One region of the Oceanobacillus sp. FSL K6-0251 genome, then DNA from elsewhere that is predicted to be linked to it. Evidence: riboswitches for the same ligand, from Rfam matches in the RefSeq annotation. Region 1 holds a riboswitch; each other region holds the start of a gene.
What was found. A riboswitch is a leader RNA that binds a small molecule or an ion and turns the genes downstream of it on or off. The one in region 1 is predicted to bind thiamine pyrophosphate.
Positions count from the first base shown of each region.

Region 2: it holds a riboswitch for thiamine pyrophosphate, as region 1 does, so the genes downstream of both, thiT (energy-coupled thiamine transporter ThiT) here and thiW (energy coupling factor transporter S component ThiW) in region 1, are expected to answer to the same signal.
Region 3: it holds a riboswitch for thiamine pyrophosphate, as region 1 does, so the genes downstream of both, MKY45_RS02030 (thiamine phosphate synthase) here and thiW (energy coupling factor transporter S component ThiW) in region 1, are expected to answer to the same signal.

Region 1 is NZ_JBBORS010000001.1:902,914-905,180, forward strand. It holds gene thiD (bifunctional hydroxymethylpyrimidine kinase/phosphomethylpyrimidine kinase) at 1-413, opposite strand, end outside; gene thiW (energy coupling factor transporter S component ThiW) at 447-911, opposite strand; TPP riboswitch at 1,046-1,159, opposite strand; gene MKY45_RS04540 (LytTR family transcriptional regulator DNA-binding domain-containing protein) at 1,273-2,267, shown strand, end outside.
Region 2 is NZ_JBBORS010000001.1:2,700,737-2,703,003, reverse strand. It holds gene MKY45_RS13590 (M3 family oligoendopeptidase) at 1-983, shown strand, start outside; TPP riboswitch at 1,048-1,152, shown strand; gene thiT (energy-coupled thiamine transporter ThiT) at 1,295-1,861, shown strand; gene MKY45_RS13580 (response regulator transcription factor) at 2,125-2,267, shown strand, end outside.
Region 3 is NZ_JBBORS010000001.1:373,537-375,803, forward strand. It holds gene MKY45_RS02025 (suppressor of fused domain protein) at 1-702, shown strand, start outside; TPP riboswitch at 822-917, shown strand; gene MKY45_RS02030 (thiamine phosphate synthase) at 913-1,641, shown strand; gene thiO (glycine oxidase ThiO) at 1,656-2,267, shown strand, end outside.

The DNA of each region.
Region 1 (2,267 bases):
GGTGTTGCAACCGTTGTTAATGGAAGAAGGTATTGCCGTAAAAAGCTGCGGCCCTCTTCATCAATCAATGAGTCCCCGCTGGTAGCCACCATCACTGGGTCCATGACATAAGGTGCATCAACCTTCTCCAATTTTTTTACGATTAATTCCATCATCTGCTTACTTGCAATCATTCCTGTTTTCACAGCATGGATGGGCATATCTTCTATCACTGCATCCAGCTGGTCCTCAATCATGGAAAGAGGCATATGCTCTACAGAGCGGACCCCTGTCGTATTTTGAGCTACAACGGAAGTGATCACGGACATGCCATAGGTTTTTAACTCCTGAAATGTTTTTAAATCTGCTTGAATACCGGCGCCACCGCTAGGGTCTGTACCGGCAATAGTTAATGCACAACGAACCTGACTCATAATAAAAATCCTCCTTGGATAGAATAAAGTAAATTATTTTGTTAAAGAAAACTGCTGTGCCGGGAGACGGCTGACTAACAGCCAGCCAATCAATGCACCAGAGACACTGCTTACAACAAATGCCGGGATAAAGGCAAATGCTCCCGCAGAGCTTCCCATAAGCAGATTGGCTATCGGAACTGCAAAGAAAGAGCCGATAATTCCGGTGCCAATAATTTCTCCAAGAGCTGCCATTGGATATTTCTGCGTTTTCTTATACAATACCCCAGCAGCAAAAGCTCCAATCATTGCTCCAGGAAAAGCAACCAAGGTTCCCAGTCCTAAAAGGTTTCGGAGCAGGCTAATCATCAATGCGACAATAACTGCCGGACCCGGCCCGAGCATAATCCCGGCAATAACATTGATAGCGTGTTGAACAGGATAGGCTCTGGCAACTCCGGCAGGAAACCAGAGCAATTGTGATCCAATCGTTCCGATAGCAACAAGTACAGCCATCATTGTTAACAGGCGTGTGCGATTTTTCAATCCAATCATCTCCTTCTAATTTAAGGGAAATGAAAAGGTAACTACTTTGTAAAAATAAAAAATCAGGCTTTATCGAGAAGCCTGATTTGGTATACTGAGAGTAATCATATGTTGATTGACTACTTCCCTACGCTGGTATTAGCCAGATCAGGTTTGTAAGAGTCGGAAAGTAAGCATGCTTCCCTCTCAGCCCGCGATGTTGGGCTCCCCTAGTAGTTGCTTTTCATTATTATCTTTGAGTCTACTGTATCAAAGATTCAACGGTTTGTCATGAAATAATCATTAGACTGCAAGCTCATATAAAGGATGTTATCAATAGAAAGAGGAATGAAACATGTTAAGCATAAACGGAATGGAATATCGTCAGGGAGACCAGACCTTATTTCCGAAAATAGATATAGAAGTAAAACCTGGAGAAATAAAGGCAATTCAATCCACTGTTAATATACGTGCGGTGTTGCTGCAGATGATTATCGGAAAAGAAAATGTGCGGAATGGATCGATTCAAATCAAGCAACAGACATTACAGGAGGATAAGCAGAAATACGTTTCTTCTTTAGGGATTTGCTGGTATGAAGAGGGCATTTATGAAAGATTGAAGGTACAGGAATATTTGAAATTTATCGGCTCTTTATATCAAAGCAAGACTTCCATAAAGGAAGTACTATTGCAAATCCAACTGGAGGAAAAAGCGAAATGGAAGATGCATCAGCTCAATCGTTCTGAAAAGCGTCGTGTTCAGTTTGGCAGAATATTAATGCAGGAGGCGGAAGTGGTTATCTTCGAAGAGCCTGAGGTCAATGTAGATTTAGAAACGAAACGGGTCCTCCATCAATTTGTCGAATTGCTGCAGAAACAGCAAAAAGCGGTATTGATTTTAACGACAAGTACGGAGAGTGCTGTGACCATTTCGGATACGGTCTATCGTCTAAATGAGCAAGGGATACAGCAAATGGACGTGGAAACAGAGGAGAAAGAACGTTTAACCTCCACAGAAACAAATGTTAAAGAAACAGCAGAAGAAGCGGTTCAAATAAAGCAAACTTTCCAGTTAAATAAAATCTCCGCAAAAGTAGAGGATAAGATTATTTTATTTGATCCGCAGGAGATTGATTACATCGAAAGTCAGGAAGGACAATCCTATCTGTATACTCGCGGAGAGGGGTTTCCTACAGGTTTTACCTTAAAAGAATTGGAACAGCGCTTGTCTCATCAAGGATTCTTTCGCTGTCACCGTTCTTATATTGTGAATCTTCAAAAAATAAGAGAAGTAATTACATGGACGAGAAACAGCTACAGCTTATCTCTTGTAGATAAAAAAAGCTCTGA
Region 2 (2,267 bases), 1.8 Mb from region 1:
TTGAAAAGCATAAATCCCTATTTGCAGACTACTTACATCAAAAGGCTTCTCTGTTAAATTTGGATAAATTAAGCATTTTCGATGTGAATGCTCCGATTCAATCAAAAATGGAAAAGAAAAGTTATGATGAAGGAGCTGCTTTTATTGTAGAGCAATTCCGCGGCTTCAGTCCCCAAATGGCGGATTTCGCACAAATGGCGTTTGAAAAACGCTGGATTGAAGCGGAAGATCGTGCAGGAAAACGTCCGGGGGGCTTCTGTACAAGCTTTCCGCTCAGTGAACAAACTCGTATTTTTATGACGTACTCTGGAACACCTTCTAATATAGCTACCCTGGCTCATGAGTTGGGACATGGCTATCACCAGTATGTGATGAACGATATGAACGGTTTGAATCAAGGCTATGCAATGAATGTTGCGGAAACTGCTTCGACCTTTGCAGAAATGATTGTAGCGGATGCATCGGTGAAAATGGCGGCGACAGATGAAGAAAAATTAACGTTGTTAGAGGATAAAGTATCGCGCAGTGTGGCTTTCTTCATGAACATCCATGCACGCTTTTTATTCGAGAAACAATTCTATGAAGAACGGAAGCAAGGTATGGTCAGTACGGAACGGTTAAATGAACTTATGGTGGAAGCACAGAAGGAAGCTTACTGCGGAAGTCTGTCCGAATATGATCCGCATTTCTGGGCTTCCAAGCTGCATTTTCATATTACTGGTGTGCCATTTTATAACTTCCCGTATACATTTGGTTATTTATTCAGCCAGGGAATTTATGCTTATGCAAAGGATTATAAAGGAGATTTTGAAGCAAAATATACTGCTTTATTAAGGGATACCGGCAGAATGACCGTAGAAGAGCTTGCTGAAAAGCATTTGCAAGTAGATTTGTCCAAGCCTGAGTTTTGGGAAAATACCATCGAAATATGTAAACAGGATGTGCAGGAATTTTTGGAATTAGCGAAGAAAGTTGAAAAATAACAGGGGCTATTGCGGTTTTTTAGAAAGTGATTTATACTAAGCCTATACAAAAAAGTGAATATAAAAAGCCTGCAAGGGGAGCCTTTGGCTGAGAGTGGACATTTTCTATGTTCTGACCCTTTGAACCTGTCAGTTAGCGCTGGCGTAGGGATTGTGGACTTTTTGATGGATATAAAAGCAATGTGTGAGTGGAGTTTAAGGTATTCTCTTAAAATGTATTTTTAAAGAATACCGCCATCAAGAAGACTCCCTTGGCATTGCTTTTTTGTTGTCTAAAAAAAGATTGTTCGATGTAAATGGGGGAGAGACGATTGAAGAATAAAACATTATTTTTAGTAGAAGTAGCTATTTTTACGGCACTTGCATTACTGCTGGACATTTTACCGTTAGGATTTAAGCTTTGGCCGCAAGGAGGCTCCGTTTCTTTTGCAATGATTCCTGTCTTCATTGTAGCCTTTCGCTGGGGTCTGAAAGGAGGTTTGTTGTCCGGTTTCCTTTGGGGAATATTACAGGTGGCAACTGGTACAGCTTATATCCTGCATCCCGTACAGGGAATCATTGAGTATGGATTAGCTTTTACGGTAGTAGGGCTTGCCGGAGTGTTTTCGAAGCAGGTTATCGAAAGCATGAAAAACAAGCGGGTAAAGAAATCCTTTGTCTATATATCCGTAGGTGTATTTCTGGGATCAGCTGCTCGTTTTATTTGTCATTATATTGCCGGAATGGTTTTCTTTGGTTCAGCCGTCGAAGGACAGCCGGCGTGGCTTTATTCATTAATATATAATTCATCCTATATGGTTCCATCCTTTATTTTAAGTCTTGTTATTGTGTTCCTCCTGTTTTATAAACAGCCGAGAACATTAGTTGGAAAAGTATAACAAAAGAAAACTCCCTCACACAAAAACCTGTAGCACATCTTGCTTCAGGTTTTTCTTAAACCATTATTTTTATTTGGATAGTTTTGTTAAGTTTTATTAACATTTACTTATGGAATAGGCGTTGAACGTGAATAATGGTAGAATAAAGAAAATAAAATATATAAAGATACATTCTCACATCTTCATTTAACAAAAAAAGGGAGCTTTAAAAGAAGGAATTTTTGTCTAAGAGAACGTATATATGAATAAGGGGGATTTTCTAAGTGGGAAAACAGATTCTAATTGTGGATGACGAGCAATCGATTGTTACTTTATTAAAATATAATATGGAAAATGCCGGATTCACAACAGAGGTAGCATACGATGGAGAAGAAGCCTATCAAAAAGCTGCTGCAGATAACTATGA
Region 3 (2,267 bases), 530 kb from region 1:
AAAAATGGAGACTATATGGATGCAAATGGTCCTATCTGTTTGGAATCAGATACGGCATTAACTGCATTGGCATTTATTACGGATTCTGAGCTTGGTACAATAGAAACAGAAAATGGTCAAGTGCAATTTCTGCAGATGGTTGGTATCACAAATGATGAGCTCGAAGCAATGCAGACGTGGAATACACGAGGTGTTCTCTCTGCCAGTTCCCCATATATGCCCGCGTTTATTACCGATTTAAAAAGAGATTCTTTACTAAATCATGCAGATGTCTCCCAAAAAGTTGATGAAGGAAGAGAACGGGAAGGATCCAATACAGGATTTCTATTTAACGATAATTTATCGTGGACTCCAGAAAAAAAGGGCTTATTCAGAAAAAAACCAGCAATGCTGACTCTGGGGGCAAAACAAACCGAAACCATAAGTAAAGTGCTGCGAGGGCGTCTCTTGAAAGGAAAGGCTCTGACATTGGCAGGTCCTGATATTGTCATTGCTATAGAGCCCGGGGAAAAGTCAGAATATGCAATGGAGAAGGATAAGGTGCGTCTAATTTTAGATGAGCAGAGTACAATCGAGTTGAGTGATAAGCTGATTCCTAAAGAAGGTGTGGCGGAACTATTCTCGTTTGAACAGCTGGCTGTAAAAATTGTTAAAACATACATCAAAGATAATGAAGGAAATGTTGTTCAGGTAATTGGGTAAGAGAACTCATTTGAAAGTAAAATAACATTTCCTTGATAAATCGCTAAACACTTTTGAAAGAATATCTTTGAAAATAAAAAATTATATGTTATTCTTTATTTGTAATCTGAAAATTAAATAAGCAACACTAGGGGAGCCTTTGGCTGAGACGAATACTCGGACCCTTTGAACCTGATCTGGTTAACACTAGCGTAGGGAAGTGGCAGGAACATGACGATATATCATTCGAACAATGAATTTGTATATAATCAAGACCACTTATCCCTCAGCTGGATAAGTGGTCTTTTTCGTTCTTCTGCCAATCCTGAAACAAGAAAATGGAAGAAAGGGGAGAAGAAGATGGACAGGCATCTGCACTTGATCAGTGATGGCAGTTTTTCCGAGCAGCATTTGCAAATAGTGAAGCGGATTCAGGCTGAGATTGATTATTTGCATATCAGAGAGAAGAACAAGACAGCGAAGGACATTCTGGAAATCATCGGTGCATTAGAAAATATCGGATTGCCATTAGAGAAAATAATAGTGAATGACAGAGTAGATATTGCTGTGATAAAGCAGTGCGCAGGTATTCAGCTGGCGTTTCACAGTCCTTCCATTCCACTTGTAAAAGAAAGCTTCCCTGAATTGAAGGCAGGAAAGTCTGTTCATTCTTTAGCTGAGGCAGAGCAGGCGCAGCAGGAGGGAGCTGATTATGTGCTGTATGGCCATATTTATTCCAGCAAGTCCAAAGCCAATCAGCAGCCCAGAGGATTAACGGAACTACAGGAAATGACTAACGCGCTGTCTGTGCCGGTATATGCTATTGGCGGGATTACTCCTGAGCGGGCGAAAGAAGTAACTGCCGCAGGAGCAGGCGGCATCGCGGTCATGTCTGGTATTTGGCAGGCAGAGGATCCGGTCCAAACTGTCAGAGCTTACCGGCAAGCGTTGAATATATGAAAAGGAGGGAGAAGATGAATAAACAGTTTGATCAAATTATTGTAGGCGGCGGAGTTATTGGCTGCTCTATTGCTTATCAGCTGGCCAAAAGAGGCAATCGGGTGCTGGTCATTGAAAGGAATCAAATCGGCTGCGAGGCTTCCAGTGCCGCAGCAGGTATGTTAGGCGCTCAAGGAGAGTTTACAGAAGACAGTCCGCTTTTTCGGTTTGCACATGAGAGCAGAGCGCTATTCAAAAATTTATCCGAGGAACTGAAGGAAGCGTCAGGAGTAGATATTCAATATATTCATAAAGGAATCATGAAGCTTGCTTTTCATCAGCAGCAATACAGCAAGCTGCAAAGCGTCGCGTCCTTCCAGCGGGAAGCGGGGAACCCTGCGTATTTACTGTCAGTAGAAGAAGCGAAAAAAATGGAGCCAAGCCTGACGGAGAATCTTCGTGCTGTCCTGTATTTGCCGGATGATGGTCAGGTTTCCGCCCGTCATCTGACCAAAGCCTTCTCTCTGGCTGCATCTCATTATGGTGCGGTGTTGCATGAGCAGGAAAGCGTTAATGAGCTGTTGATAGAAAATGAAACGGTTTATGGTGTCCGGACAACAGAGGCAATCTATGAAGCGGTCCAGGTT